Regions from separate parts of the Paenibacillus sp. 2TAB19 genome, predicted to be linked through region 2. Evidence: predicted binding sites of a transcription regulator. Region 2 holds the regulator's gene; the other holds the start of a gene.
The links. The regulator NrdR, encoded in region 2, represses ribonucleotide reductase genes. The targets are predictions, from matches to a motif close to AACACNATATATNGTGTT.
Positions count from the first base shown of each region.

Region 1: a site for NrdR is predicted at 2,573-2,590, ahead of AB4Z33_RS06570 (adenosylcobalamin-dependent ribonucleoside-diphosphate reductase). Genes of this name have one in related genera too.

Region 1 is NZ_JBFRGE010000010.1:16,279-24,128, reverse strand. It holds gene AB4Z33_RS06580 (YqhG family protein) at 1-519, opposite strand, end outside; gene AB4Z33_RS06575 (DEAD/DEAH box helicase) at 516-2,372, opposite strand; gene AB4Z33_RS06570 (adenosylcobalamin-dependent ribonucleoside-diphosphate reductase) at 2,655-5,189, shown strand; gene AB4Z33_RS06565 (diphthine--ammonia ligase) at 5,327-6,013, opposite strand; gene AB4Z33_RS06560 (pirin family protein) at 6,047-6,763, opposite strand; gene AB4Z33_RS06555 (MFS transporter) at 6,955-7,850, opposite strand, start outside.
Region 2 is NZ_JBFRGE010000037.1:44,746-52,595, reverse strand. It holds gene AB4Z33_RS17660 (S-layer homology domain-containing protein) at 75-719, opposite strand; gene AB4Z33_RS17655 (hypothetical protein) at 843-1,229, opposite strand; tRNA gene AB4Z33_RS17650 (tRNA-Ala) at 1,816-1,891, opposite strand; gene nrdR (transcriptional regulator NrdR) at 1,935-2,429, opposite strand; gene AB4Z33_RS17640 (small, acid-soluble spore protein, alpha/beta type) at 2,574-2,795, shown strand; gene AB4Z33_RS17635 (lytic transglycosylase domain-containing protein) at 2,885-3,451, opposite strand; gene coaE (dephospho-CoA kinase) at 3,448-4,044, opposite strand; gene AB4Z33_RS17625 (MntP/YtaF family protein) at 4,061-4,786, opposite strand; gene mutM (DNA-formamidopyrimidine glycosylase) at 4,963-5,799, opposite strand; gene polA (DNA polymerase I) at 5,848-7,850, opposite strand, start outside.

The sequences.
Region 1 (7,850 bases), on a different contig from region 2:
GCAAGCGAATTCGACTCGCATATTGACGGCCAGCCAAGCCGTGTAAGGAGAAGAGCTGTATGGATGCGGACTTTTTTTGTCCATCTCCTGAAACAGATAGACGAAGCTGCCCTTGGACTTGGCCGCGTCGAACAGCTGCTCCAGCTTACGCGATCCGAAATAAAGATCCTCGCGCGGCACGCGGACATTCGACGCCAAGCTGCCATGAACGAACCCGAGGGAGCGGCTTAATGCCGCATTCGCCGCTTGATCCTCTTCTGTTTCTGCGGGGGGAGCGGCTGCTTTGTCGCTCTCCATCGCGTCATACTTCTGCTTATCGGTAACGAGCAGATAGGTCATCGTCTCCGGCTCCGTACCTAACCGATCTACGAAGCTCCAATAATAGGGACGGTTCGTCAGTTCGCGGTCTGCAAAAGGGGACAGCTTGACGGTGAAATGAGACGGCGACTTTTCCAGTATCGAGCATTCCGTTGCTTCCAAATACCGGTTGACGAACTTATGGACTTGTTTCTCGTTCATGGACGCACCTCCACCGTTTGTCCGAGCTTGTCCGTGTGGATAATCAGCTCATGAGAATGCGAATGCGATTGCGTTCGTGAAGGAGTTAGAGGCTCGCCAGCCGTTGCCGTTGATTGAACCTCGCCGCGAATTTGACTAAGCGAACTGCCCAGCTCGCTCATCTGGCGTTTTAAATCCTGATCATTTCCCGCTTCCAGAAGCATACGAGCCAGCCTTTGCTCGATGGAGCCGTCGCCTTTCTCGAAACGCTCTAGAATATGATCCAGCTCGCCGATCACGAGCTCGAATAGATTGATCTTCTCATGGAGCAAGCCCACGATATGCTCTTCAATCGTTCCTTGGGTACACAAGTTATATATTTTCACATCCTCGGTCTGACCAAGACGGTGCACCCGTCCGATTCGCTGCTCGACGCGCATCGGATTCCAGGGCAGATCGAAGTTAATCATATGGTGGCAGAACTGCAGATTGATGCCTTCGCCGCCGGCCTCCGTTGCAATCAGCACCTGTGCGCGGCCGCGGAACAGATCCATCATCCAATCCTTCTTACCACGATTCATACCGCCTCGATACGGGACGGCAATCATATTATGCGCACGGAAGAACTGCAGCAAATACTCTTGCGTTGCCCGATACTCGGTGAAAATAATGACCTTCTCATCCATAGCCTTCACGAGCTCGAGTGTCTTCTCTGCTTTCGTATTCGCTTTGATGCTCTTGATCTTCTCGACGAGCTCCCAAATCTTCGGACGCATCGGCGAATCCTCGCTCGTCTTCTTGAACAAATTAACAAGCGTAAGGAAAACGGCGTCGCGGCTGCTGCATACTTCACGCTGCAAAGTTACGAGCGACAGCATGCTGGTCAGATCGCCTCCGCTCTCGTCGTAGCGCTCCTTAACGAAGCCGGTTACGGCATCGTACAGCGCTTTCTCGTCTTCGGACAAGTAGAGCGGGATGTTGCGGACGACCCGTTTCGTAAAATGAATGCCTCCGTCGCCGCGCCGATTGCGGATCATGACGCCGGACAACGCTTCTTGCAGTTGATCCTCGTTTTTCGGAAGACGTTTGTCGACAACAAAGTTGGCTGCGAAGTCGCTTTGGCCGCCTAGCTGGCCAGGCTTGAGCAGCGTGATGAGATTGAATAGCTCATCGAGATCATTTTGAATAGGTGTAGCGGTCAGCAGCAGACAATATTTTTTGCGAAGCAGATTCGCGAATTGGTAGTTGGTCGTCTTCTTGTTCTTGAGCTTGTGCGCCTCGTCGATAATGATGAGGTCATAATCGGTGTTCAATACGAGCTCGCGATGCGGGTCGCGCTTCGCGGTGTCGATCGAGGCAACGACGACGTCATAACCCCAGGTATGCTCTCGTTTCTGCGCTACAGCAGAAATGCCGAATTTCTGATTCAGCTCCCGCACCCATTGGAGCACGAGTGAAGCGGGTACGAGAATGAGCGCGCGCTTTACAAGCCCGCGAACCATATATTCTTTGAGCACGAGGCCCGCTTCGATCGTTTTGCCAAGGCCGACCTCGTCGGCGAGAATCGCTCTGCCTCCCATCTCGTGCAGCACTTTGCGCGCGGTACTGATCTGATGAGGCATCGGCTCGAATTCGGGTAGGCTACGCAAACATTGCAACTGTTCGAAGCTTTCAATTCGGCGCGCTTGCTCAGCTTCCATTGCAAGCTGATAGAGTGTCCAGTCGTCCCATGGACCACCTTTGGCAATGCGGTTCTGAAGCTCATCGAACCAGGAACGATCGTATTGGAGATCGACTAGCGGATGGAGCTTTTTCGTAACGTAAGAGATTCCCGTATCGGTTGAACTAATCTGTGGCTGGTTCGTAAATGACATGGAGATCAGCTCCCTTCCGCAATGGATTAGGCATAAGTTGTCATTAGTATGACCCTTTCAACAAAGATTAATAAGATGGCTTATAAAAAAGAGTGCGGACAAGCTTGAGCGAGATAGATGTCATGTAAGCGGAGTTCGTGTAGGAAATTCGAGGAAAACAAGGCTGTATATCAACATATAGTATAGTATAATAAGGTTACGGCACAATATATTGTGATTATCGGTGAATTTGAGCGTAAGGAAGACGAAGCGAATGGAGCTTGAGAGGAGACTGTGACGGAGATGAGTACAGAACAGGGAACGAGACTCGAGGGACTTAGCGAGAAAATATTTTTGGATCGTTACGCATGGAAGCAAGCCGATTCCAGTCAAGTCAAGGTCGGCGATACGGTGCTCGTCTTGACGAAGGATGATACGAAGTTTCCAACTAAAGAGGTCGGAGAGGTTACGGAGTTGTCAAGCAGCGGAGGCAGCGTCAAGGTGCGGCTGCGGAGCGGCGATGTGGTCGATACGACAACCGAGAAGCTGTCGCTTACGATMGAGCGAACACCGGAGGAAATGTGGGAACGTCTAGCGAAAGCAATGGCTTCGGCGGAGCTGACAGAAGATATACGCAAGGAGTGGCAGGAGCGATTTCGATATATTTTAGACGATTGGAAGCTTGTGCCTGGAGGTAGGATTGCGGCAGGGGCTGGTGCGAGCGAGGAGCTGACTTTATTCAATTGTTATGTCATCCCATCGCCGAAGGATAGCAGGGGCGGCATTATGAACTCGCTCACGGAAATGACGGAAATTATGGCCCGCGGCGGCGGTGTCGGCATGAATCTATCCTCGCTCCGTCCGCGCCGTTCGATCGTCGCAGGCGTTAATGGCTCATCCAGCGGGGCAGTCTCTTGGGGAGGTCTGTTCAGTTATACGACGGGGTTGATTGAGCAGGGCGGTTCAAGAAGAGGAGCCTTAATGATTATGATCAACGACTGGCATCCTGATGTGATGGAGTTCATTACGGTCAAGCAGACAATGGGGCAGGTGACGAATGCCAATCTGTCCGTCTGCGTCAGTAATGCGTTCATGCATGCGGTTAAGGAAGACCTCGATTGGGAGCTTGTTTTTCCGGACACGAAGGAAGAAGGCTACGACGAGCTATGGAATGGCGATCTTGAGGCGTGGCGCAGAATGGGCAAGAAGGTTATTCATTATAAAACAGTTCGCGCGCGCGATATATGGCAGACAATCATCGAATCGGCTTGGAAGTCGGCAGAGCCCGGCATCGTCTTCATGGAGTATTACAACCAAATGTCGAACAGCTGGTATTTCAATCCGATTATTAGTACGAATCCTTGCGCGGAACAAGGGCTTCCTGCATGGGGAGTGTGTAACCTGTCGGCAATCAATTTGTCGAGATTTTATGATGAAGAGAAAGATGATGTTGCGTGGGATGAGCTGGCCAAGGTGACGCGATGGTCGGTTCGTTTTCTGGATAATGTGATCGATACGACGCCGTATCATTTTGAGGAAAATGAAAAGAATCAGAAGCTGGAGCGTCGTATAGGGCTTGGGACAATGGGGCTTGCGGAATTGATGATTAAGCTGCGAATTCGCTATGGAAGTCCAGAATCGCTTCAATTTCTTGATAGGCTGTATGGTTTTATAGCGAGAGAGTCTTATTTGGCATCAGCAGACATTGCGGGAGAGAAGGGATCGTTCCAGGCTTTCGAGACGGAGCCCTTCCTGCAAAGCGGATTTATGCGCAATATGACCGAACAGTTCCCTGAGGTTGGTCAAGCGATTAAGGATAACGGAATGAGAAATGTGACGGTTATCACGCAAGCGCCGACGGGCAGCACGGGAACGATGGTCGGCACTTCGACGGGGATTGAACCGTACTTTGCATTCGAATACTACCGGCAAAGCCGGCTTGGTCATGACAAGCAATATGTGCCGATTGCTGCGCATTGGAAAGAGGAGCACCCGGGTGAGGAGCTTCCCGATTATTTTGTAACGTCGATGAGCTTGTCGGCGGAGGATCATATTCGCGTACAAGCCGCGATACAGCGATGGGTGGACAGCTCGATCTCGAAGACGGCGAATTGCCCCGCTGACTTCACCGTGGAAGAGACCGCGCGGCTGTATGAGCTAGCGTTCGAGCTAGGTTGCAAAGGCGTAACGATCTACCGCGACGGCAGCCGCGATGTGCAGGTGCTGTCAACGAAGAAGGAGGATTCGACGATTACGGAAGCAGTTGTTGAACCTCAGATCGTAGAACCGCAATCAATCAAAACGGAGCAAGTACTCGATAAAGAGTACAAACGCCGTCCTCAAATGTTGAAAGGTGCTACCTATAAGGTCAACACGCCTTTCGGTATGGCTTATATTACGATCAACGACTTGAATGGTTCGCCGGCTGAAATATTCTTAAATGTCGGCAAGGCAGGTTCGGACGTATTCGCAATGGCCGAAGCGTTAGGCCGCGTCTGCTCGCTGTTCTTGCGTTATGGCGATCATGGAAATAAATCGAAACTGCTCATAAAGCATTTGAAAGGGATCGGTGGATCGGGTGCAATCGGTTTCGGCGTGAATCGGGTGGAGTCGATTGCAGATGCGGTTGCGAAGGCGTTGGAGATTCATACGGAGGGCGCTGAGGAGTATACCGCAACTGTAGAAATTCCGGCAGCTCCGGCTATACAAGCTGCTCCATATGATGAGCGTGGAGCAAAGACATCCATTGATTTGTGTCCGTCTTGCGGCTCGGCGACGCTTATTAATATCGAGGGCTGCAAACAGTGTAGTACGTGTGGATACAGCAAGTGTAACTAGGTATATGACTGGAACGTAAAAATACAAATGAATGATGAGAGTTGATAAAACAAAGAAATCCAACTGATGTTAATTTAACATTAGTTGGATTTCTTTATTTTGAGATCTATTCCATACAAAACGAAAAGTTCAATGAATCATAGCAGCTCCAAAGGCAAAAAGGCATAATCCCCGTGCTTAACAATACTGAATCTTTGAACAGGAATAGGCTGTTTAAAGAGCGGGCCATTGATTACGGTAGTATGAAACTCGCCGCCTTCTCCACACGGGTCAATCCCTCGAGCTTGCAGTTCTTTTATGTATTCGTGAGTGAGCGTTTGCCCCAAATCTTCCTCCCGCATCCCTAACGATAAATTTACAGTGACTAGGATGGAAACGAATCCTAGATTTACAAACTCGGTGACAGCTTCATAATGGTCCATCTCCCATAGCGGCATTGCAAGCTTTAAACCGGCATTTCGAGTAACCTTGTCATGCCAACAGCCATCAACAGGCATATCCAAGTCCCCTGTTACTAACACTTCTGCGCCTTGGCGCTTCGCTTGTTCCAATAGGCCTATAAACACGGATTCATAGTCATCCCAACTTGCAGCCGCCGTATAAACGGGCAAGCCGATAGATTCAGCTTGGGCGCGGATAAGCTCGGGAGGCATGCCGTGGGATCTGGAACGTTTTCCTTCTTCCTCCAGCATGACGATGAGTCCGAGCGGTTCCCCAACTTTCATAGATTTATACAGAGCCAGCATGCTATCCTTGCCACCGCTAAAAGAAGCTATAAATGTATGGCCATGCGCGCCATTTTTCCAGTTGACTATTGTGTCCATTCTTATCGTGCTCCTAGTTAATATTATTCTTAATTATTCGTAGCCCTCGCCTAAACCGCTAAACCATCCCGACAAGGTAGCCGGTGCGTCCATATCGACCAAAAAAGCTACCAGTGTCGTATCGTTAGTCGATCGAAAAGTTGGCAGCGCTGCTTTCGAGTCGGAGATCGCGTCGCCCTTAAATAGTTCAGCTTCATCTACGGTCACGTTTCCATCCATTACATACACCCAGGCCGTCATTCCTGGTACAGAAGGAATGTTGATTTCCCGGCCAGCCTTCGCATGTATGTCATAAACGGCCACTCGTTGTCGAATCGTTAGCGGCGCATTTAACTCCTGTGGTCCGGCTAATAGGTTCCATTCGCCATTGGCGAATGACACGGGACGGTCATAGAATTGGATGGCCGGATTTAAGTCTTTTTTCTCGGGGCGGATGAAAATTTGAAGCATTTCTACCTGTCCGCTGGGCACCGATTCTTGATGAAAGAAACTGCTGCCTGCGTTCATCATCATGAGCTTCATAGGTGAGTTAGCTGTTTTGATATTCGATGAATCTTCATGAACCATTGTCCCATGCCACATGTAACTGAATATCTCATCATTGCGGTGCTCATGCATGCCAACGACCGTTCCTGTGTCAAGAAAAGCGTGATCGATACGGCCAAGGGGACCGAATGCCAGATCAACTCCCTTTTTCTGGAAGATTCGGCCGGGACGAATCATGCGCAGCTTGAAAGGATCTCTTCCCACTACCGGCGTCTCATTTGATCGAAGGATTCGCAGCATATTTTGGACTCCTTATACCAATAGTCTGTATTCGCAATCGTTCTTGCTTGTCGTTCTCTTTATTATGATCACAGAAGCAGCTGTTGGGAAGTGCACATATCCGATCTGCCGCATCCGAGGTGAGCAGTCTATTTCCAATCCGAAAGGGTCTGCTCTTATTCAGAGCGGACGTGTCGTTGAAACCTGTTGCGTACCGGCAGAAAACAAAGCAGCGACACGACAAGGCCCGCTGCGACAAAAGCTGCCGATCCCGATATGGAGTGCGATACGGCGTGGGCGAATTGCAGCTTCGATGGCTGATCCGCATAGCCCGCTGCGTTAAATACGGTTATGAGCACAGCCAAACCAAACGAGGAACCGCTTTGATGCGCGACATTGATCAAACCCGAAGCTGCACCGCTATCTTTAGGTTCGACATCCGAGAGTCCCATAAAGGTGAGCGGTTGGAATACCATGCCGGAGCCTATGCCCATGACGGCCAATAGAATGAACATCAGCGGAAAGAAATGAGCTTGCAACGAGACGATTTGGCTCGTCCATAGCGTGCCTATGATGACTAATAGCATGCCGGCCGTCAACACATTTCGATTCCCGAAACGTTGCACCAACCCAGGTATCAGGTACATCATCCCGAATTGGGCTCCCGTAAACGGCAGGAAAGCTAAGCCTGCTTCGAACGAACTGAAGCCGAGGACGTTTTGCAAATATTGCGGGATAAAGAAAAAGAGCGAAAAATTGCCGCACACGACCAAGAACCTTCCAAGATAAGCACCGGACCGCTGACGGTTCGCGAACAATCGGAGCGGGACGATCGGCTCTGCCGCTCTGGCTTCGATTAGAACGAATGCAGTCAAAAAAACAATCCCCGCTGCAAGCCAAGTCCACGTTTCAAGCCCATTCCAGCCATGATCGGCAGCTTGAACTAAGCCGTAAACTAACGAAGTCATGCCGATTACGGACGTCAACGCTCCCCAGAGATCGAAACGCCCGGCTCTCGAATCTGTTTTTTGAATAAACTTCTGTACCAGATACACCAATGCCAATCCAATGG
Region 2 (7,850 bases):
GGCAGCTTCTCAAGTGCAATGACCGCCGCCAGCATACTCGCCATTTCCTCTCGGGATAGCGGCTGATCGGGGCCTCAAGCTTCCGCTTCCACAAAGTCTAATAGTCCATGCTCCTTGGCTATCGCTACCCCGTCGAAATACCACGCGCTTTGCTTTACATCCTCGTATGGCGCTGTGCTGCTTGCAGCTGTACCGCGTCCAAGCGCTCTGACGAGCATAGCGGTGAACTCCGCTCTGGTCATGGATTGATTTGGCGCGTACTGTCCTCCGCCAATACCGGCTACTAATCCTTTCGCCGCTGCAAGCTCGACGAACGATTTGCCCCAATGCTTCTGCACATCGGTGAAGCTCACCGCATTGTCTGCTACAACGTATATGCTGTTGGTGTACGAGCTAATCATCGCGTACCATACGCCATTGATTTGCACCTTCTTCGCTGCAACAAACTCAAGCTTCTTCGATGTTTCATTATAGCGGAACGCACCCCATTGCTCCGGCATGTCAGACATATTCTTCGGCATCGGAATTACTCTGGTCAGCGCTTGGCTGAACCTATCTGCCGTTCCAATGGTTTCGTTTGTCTTGGTATTGATGATTTCAATGCTGAAATCCACAATCGCGCCCCTCGCTTTGCCGTTCGGCAAACCGTTTGCGAACGCCGCTTGAATGTCCTTAACACCGGACTTGTCAGTCAGTGTGATCTTGAAGCTGATATCCACGGCTGTAAGGTTATTAGCGGCAAGTAAATCCTTAAGACCCGGTATAAGCGATGCCAGATTGACTGGTACCTGATAACTGCCGTAGGGAGTCTTTATCTCTATGACGAAGATTTCGTTTTTACGCTACCAGCTGGATAATACTTTTGCCGGAATAGTCACAAAAGCTACGCCTTCCTTAGGCTTTACCTCCAACGTAACGGAAGGCTTCGACGCGTCGATAGTCGACGAATCGAGCGGTTGCCCGTTCAAGTCGATTAGAGGCGAGCCGTTTGACGTTGAGGCGTTTGGCGTTACTGTATTGATATTATTGATTGTGATAATCTCGACCGCTCCGTTGCCGGCTTGATCCTCCGTGTATACTGTATAGACTCCGTTTGAAGTTATGTCAAAGCTGTCTCCAGTCAACAGCGTACCGACGCTTGCAAAAAAGTCTTCTGTCCGCGCACCATTCGTCCACTTCATTTTCACAATATCGCTACCCGTTCCGTCGGTTGCCACTGTTATCTTCACCGATCCCTTGGTCGGCGATGCGCTGAATTGCCTCTTTTCCTGAGCTGACGGGAGAGTTAGCTAAAGGCTTTTTACCTTATTGGAGCCAAGGGGGATATGACTCGCTCTAGCTCGTCTTTTCATTATGGGATGTCCGAATCTTGATTAAATGGCTCACGAGGCTTAGTCGACGAGGACTTTTAGCGGTAGATTCAGACGCCGTGCTCCTCCGCATTCGCTCCGTCCGCGCGGGCTGAACCTCGGGGTTCGCCCCCTTTTTGGCTCTACCAAACAATAAAAAAACCACTTCGGATGAAGTGGTTGAATTTATTGTTTGGTGGAGCCAAGGGGGATACGACTCGCTTGGCTCGTCTATCCAACATGGGATGTCCGAATCTTGATTGAATGGCTGTCGAGGCTTAGTCGACGAGGACTTTTAGCGGTGGATTCAGACGCCGTGCTCCTGCACTTGATGTAATTGCTTCGAAGCATTATCAACCGCTCCGTCCGCGCGGGCGAACCCCAATCTAGGGGTTCATCTCCCMTTGGCTAACCATCATAATAAACAGAAAACCACGTCCGGTGGACGTGGTTGATTTGTTTATTATGGTGGAGCCAAGGGGGATCGAACCCCTGACCTCTTGCATGCCATGCAAGCGCTCTCCCAGCTGAGCTATGGCCCCAAATGACGACAAAGATGATGATAGCATGATGTCGCCAAAATTGTCAATCTATATCTCTTAAGCTGTTCAGTGGGCTGTTCAAAGGGTGCTTGGACAACAGGTTGTTAAGCTCTTTCATGAACATATCGATGTCCTTGAACTGGCGGTACACGGACGCGAAGCGAACGTACGCCACCTCGTCTACAGGGTAGAGCTGGCTCATGACGATCTCGCCGATATCACGGCTCTCTACCTCGGCCAGTGCCGTCGTGCGGAGCTCCTTCTCGACCTCTGAGACAATAACCTCGAGGCGCTCGACTGGAACGGGACGCTTCTCGCAGGCGCGGATAAGTCCGCGCAATATTTTGTCGCGGCTGAATTCCTCGCGGCTGCCGCCTTTTTTGATGACGATAAGCGGTGTTTCCTCAATCATTTCGAACGTCGTAAAGCGGCGGTTGCACTTCTCGCACTCGCGGCGGCGGCGGATCGATTTGTTCTCGTTAGCCGGACGTGAATCTAACACTTTCGTACCTGCGTAATCGCAATAGGGGCACTTCATTGGATTGTTTCCCTCCATTCATCCTGATGCTTTATTTATCATACCGATATCGACTTTAGCTTAAGTTATTCCCATACCTTACCTGTAATGAACTCTAGAATAACGCACATAATACAGTTACCAACCGCAAGGAGGTGAACATACATGAGCGCAAACAGCAGCAACAGCAACCAATTGCTTGTACYACAAGCCACTGCAGCATTGGACCAACTGAAATATGAGGTGGCACAAGAGCTGGGTATTGCCATTCCGCAAGACGGATATTATGGAAACATGGCAACCCGTGACGCAGGCTCGATCGGTGGTTCCATTACTCGTCGCCTGGTGCAAATCGCCGAGCAATCTCTTGCCGGCCAATACAAATAATGATTCATTAAGTTTGTATGAATAACAGAAGCCTTGGGAAGCTCGTCCATGAAGCGGCGAGCCTCTCAAGGCTCATCTTATGTTCTAAGTTAAAAGTCAGGGTACAATTCCTTGTACTTATTATAATAATAAATGACGCGTTGTACATAGTGGCGGGTCTCGCCGTACGGAATTTGCTTCACCGTATCCAGCTTTCCATCCCACTCTCCCGTATTCAGCCATTCACTGACTCTCGTCGGTCCGGCATTATATGCGGCAATTGCAGCGATGGAGTTCTGATCGAACCTTTGATGCAAGGAGCTTAAATACCATGACCCAAGCTCTATGCTAACATCCGCGCGATGCTTGAGCATGTCCTCCGTCACTTCGGTGAATCCTGCCCTCCGAACAACATCCTTAGCCGTATTCGGCATCATCTGCATTAACCCAACAGCGCCTTTATCCGACTGACTGCTTGTTTTGTAATTGGATTCCGTTCGAATAACGGCAGCTACCAAATGAGGCTCCAATCCGTAGTTCGAGGCGCTTGCACGAATATCGTCCTTATAATACACGGGATACATATACTCGCCAAGCCAGTCCGACTTCAAGAAAAGGATAGCGATAAATCCTAGCAATAATACGAGCACAACTCGTTTGCGCAAAAGTACCTTCATAATATTCCCTGACTGCGCCAAAAATCATCGATCTGGCGTTCCGTTTCTGCTAGCGGACCGCTATTGTCGATCACCCAATCTGCGCGTCTTCGCTTCTCTTCAATATCCATCTGCAGCGATATTCGCCGCTTCGCTTCCGTCTCATCCATCTGATTACGCCCCATTAACCGCGTAAGTTGAATCGTCTCAGGTACATAAACGACCATTATACCTTCATATAATGCTTGCTGATTCGTCTCGTATAGCAACGGGACGTCGGCAACAACAAGTGCCCCCGGATTCTGCTCGGCATATGTATGTATTCTGTGCTGCATGCGCTGTCTAATCGCGGGATGCGTGATCGACTCGAGCTTCGCTAACGACGCCTTGTCCTGGAACACAATTGCGCCAAGCGCGGAACGATCCAAGGAGCCGTCCGCCTGAAGTACAGCTTGTCCGAAAGAAGAGGCGATCGCCTCAAGTGCCGGCTCTCCCGGCTGAACAACCTCTCTTGCTACTTGATCGGCATCGACCAGCAGCGCGCCGCGGTGGGCGAGCAGCTGAGCGATGGTGCTTTTGCCGCTGGCTATACCGCCGGTTAATCCGATTATCATTCCATTCACCTCGAAGTTATAACAGCTTCATAATACCCATGATGATCAATAATATCCCTGGAAGGAAGGACAGCGTCTGCATCCCGCGCCAATTCGAGCATTGGAACCCAAACCGGATTCCCCCAAGGAGAAAAATAGCGCTGAATGCAGCGATAATAAGCGCCGTCATTAGAGCAGGCAAACCTATCATCGCGGCGCCAAGCCCTGCGCCGAAAGCATCAAGCGACAAAGCGACACCGAGCATAACGGCCTCCGAGGCCGAGATCGTACCCGACTTATCGACGTCGGCGACCTGTGGCGTACGCAGGATCTGGATGACGAGGCCGAGCCGTTTAAGCTCCACCATCACTACGAGCGCTGTGTTGGAAGCGAGAATACGCTCCGTTGCAGAAGCGGAAGACGTTTCCACAGCCTTATGCTCGATAGTTGCCGCCACTTCCTCCGCATCGGCTGTAGCGCTCTGATCGTCGCGCCCGCGCCTTAATTGGAACAAGGCGAAACCGCCAATCACGATGAGCACGCATGCGCCGATCAAGCGAGCGGCGAACTCGGATAAGTAACCCGACAGCCAGCTTCCTACTTGCATCGATAGCCAAATAATAAGTCCAGAGCAGCAGGCAATAATAAAAACCGATAAAAACGGAATTTTGATTCGCCTCAGCCCGTACGTAACTCCAACGCCAAAACCATCCAAGCTAACTGCAAAAGCGATCACTAACAGTGGAGCCAAATGCGCGAACAACGAATTCCCTCCCCGCATCGCGACTGCCCGGTATTAGCGGCCTATGTCTAGGACAGAAGCCGTTGATACGGGCGATCGCCTATGTTCTCTTAACAAGAACATCATATGCGGATAGCGGATGACGGTGCATAACTGTAAGCCTAGCCGATTAAGCGGCTTATGATACTTCGGTGCAGCTATTCCTTAGGAACGGGCTGACACTTCTCGCATATATGCGTTCCTCTGCCGCCCAGGACGAACTTCTTGATGGGACGCGAGCATACTTTGCAAGGCTCGTCCTTCCTGCCATATACAGAGAATGAATGCTGGAACATGCCCATCTCGCCTTGCCCGTTCACATAGGATCGGATCGACGAGCCGCCCGCCTCGACAGCGCGTCCAAGCGTTGTGCGAATCGCCTCATGCAGCCGTTTCCACTCCGCAGGCTTCAGCGAATTGGCTGATCGCTCCGGATGAATCCGCGCCAAGAACAGCGCCTCATCGACATAAATATTGCCTAACCCGACGATATGCTCTTGATTCAGCAGAAGCGGCTTAATGCTCATCTTGCGTTTATCCAGCTTATCGCGAAGCGCCTGCAGGGTGAACCCCGGCTCTAACGGCTCGATGCCCAGCTTGTTAAGCGGCGCCATCTCGAAGTGCTGCCCAGGCTCGAATAGATGCATCGTTCCGAACTGACGGACATCCTTATAACGAAGCTCTGTGCCATCGTCAAAATGAAAAATGACATGCGTATGCAACGGAGTCGGCTCATCAGCCCCATTAACGCTATAACGCCCCTCCATACGAAGATGCGATACGAGCACCAGACCGTCGAGCATGATTAGCAGAAACTTCCCGCGCCTTTCTACGGTTTGAATCGTATGTCCAGCTAAAGCGGCAGCGAACTGCTCCGGCTCAACAGGACGTTGTATAATACGCGGCAGCTTAACGGTTACGGATTGAATACGTTTGCCCGCGACTAGATCGATCAATGTACGTCTTACGGTTTCTACTTCCGGCAATTCCGGCATTTGTCCTCACCTCGCCATCTATTATAACGCAAATAGAGAGCTAGCGGGTTACTTTGCCTCATACCAATTGACACCGAAACTGACATCTGCTTTCAGCGGAACATGCAGCTGCAGCGCGCCGGACATCACTTCCGGAACAAGTGACTTCATGAGCTCCAGCTCGTCCTCAGGCACTTCGAATACAAGCTCGTCATGTACTTGGAGCAGCATGCGGCTCTTCAGCTTGCGCTCGCGCAGCGCTTCGTCCATCTGCACCATGGCTAGCTTAATAATATCAGCGGCAGTCCCTTGAATAGGGGAGTTCATTGCCGTTCTCTCCGCGAATGAGCGCAGATTGAAGTTCGACGCCTTAATCTCCGGCAAATACCGTCTGCGTTCAAGGAGTGTCGTTACGTAACCGTCGCGTCTTGCTTGGACGACGATATCCTCCATGAATTGGCGGACGCCCTTGAACACTTCCTTGTACTGCTCAATGAACTTAGCGGCATCATTCCTTGTAATGCCCAAGTTCTGCGAAAGACCATAATCGCTAATGCCATACACGATGCCGAAGTTAACGGCTTTTGCTTGACGGCGCATATTGGAATCCACTTGCTCGGCAGTAACGCCGAAGACGTCCATCGCCGTCTTCGTATGGATATCCATATCGTGAATGAACGCTTCCTTCAAGTTCTCGTCGTCTGCAATATGAGCTAATACACGAAGCTCGATCTGCGAATAGTCGGCGGCAACGATGTACCAGCCCGGCTCGGAAGGGACGAAAGCCTTACGGATCTGACGGCCTTCCTCCAGCCGGATCGGGATATTTTGCAAATTCGGAAATTGGCTGCTAAGACGTCCGGTTGCCGCTATCGTCTGACGGTAATACGTATGGATCTTGCCCGTCTCTCCGCGCACTTCCTTCAGCAGCCCCTCGACATACGTCGATTGCAGCTTCGCAAGCTGGCGGTAATGCAGAATAAGAGGAATGATCTCGTGATACGGAGCCAGATCCTCCAGCACCTCGGCATCGGTTGAATAACCGGTCTTCGTCTTCTTGCGCGCAGGCAGACCAAGTTTCTCGAACAATATATCGCCCAGCTGCTTAGGAGAACCTATGTTAAACTCCACGCCCGCATGCTTGTATATATCGCTCATAATCGTGGTCAGCTGCGACTCCAAGCTGCGCCCCAAATCTTCAAGCTCTTGTTTCTTCACCGTTATGCCTTGAAGCTCCATCCCTGCAAGCACGCGAGACAATGGCTGCTCCAATTCAAAATACAGCTTGCTCATGCCGCCCTTCGCAAGCTCTGCCGTCAAGATCGGCACAAGCTTCCGAACCGCGTCAGCGCGCAGCGCCAAATGGCGATACAGCGTGTCCGGTTCCGGCACCTTGAACTTCGCTCCCTTGCCATAGACCGCTTCATCGGAAGCGATACCAGGCAGCCCCTGCTTATCCGTAATTGCGCTAAGCGATAACGCTGTATCAGTCGGATCAAGCAAATACGCCGCTAGCTGAACATCGAATGCCGTTCCCGCATACTTAATGCCGCTCCATGCAAGCGCAAGCTCAACCTTATGTAAATCAAAGCCATACTTCGGCATATCCGACCCAGTAAGCCATTCGACTAACCCCGCTGTGAAAGGCTGCTTAAGCGCGCTGTAAGGAAGAACGTACACGGCTTCCGCAACAGCTACAGATACGCCGATGATCTCCGCCTGATGCGGGTTCTCGCCGATGGCTTCGATGTACAAGCCGTGTTCCTCGTTCGTCTTCAGCGCAGATAGCAGCTGCGCCAGAGAATCGCCATCCGATTCGGATGCGATGATCGAAATATTCAGTTCGGCAGCGGACTGTTTCGCCGCCTCGGCTGAATCCACGACTGACTCGCCGAAATCCATACGCTCCAGCAAGGATTTGAACTCCAGCTTGCGGAACGCCTCAGCCAAGGCAGCGCCGTCATAACCGCTATAGCGCATCTCCTCCGTTCCGCTCTCGACCGGAACTTCGCGGAAGATCGTCGCAAGCTTCTTGCTCATCAGAGCGCTGTCTTTGTGCGTCTCGATATTTT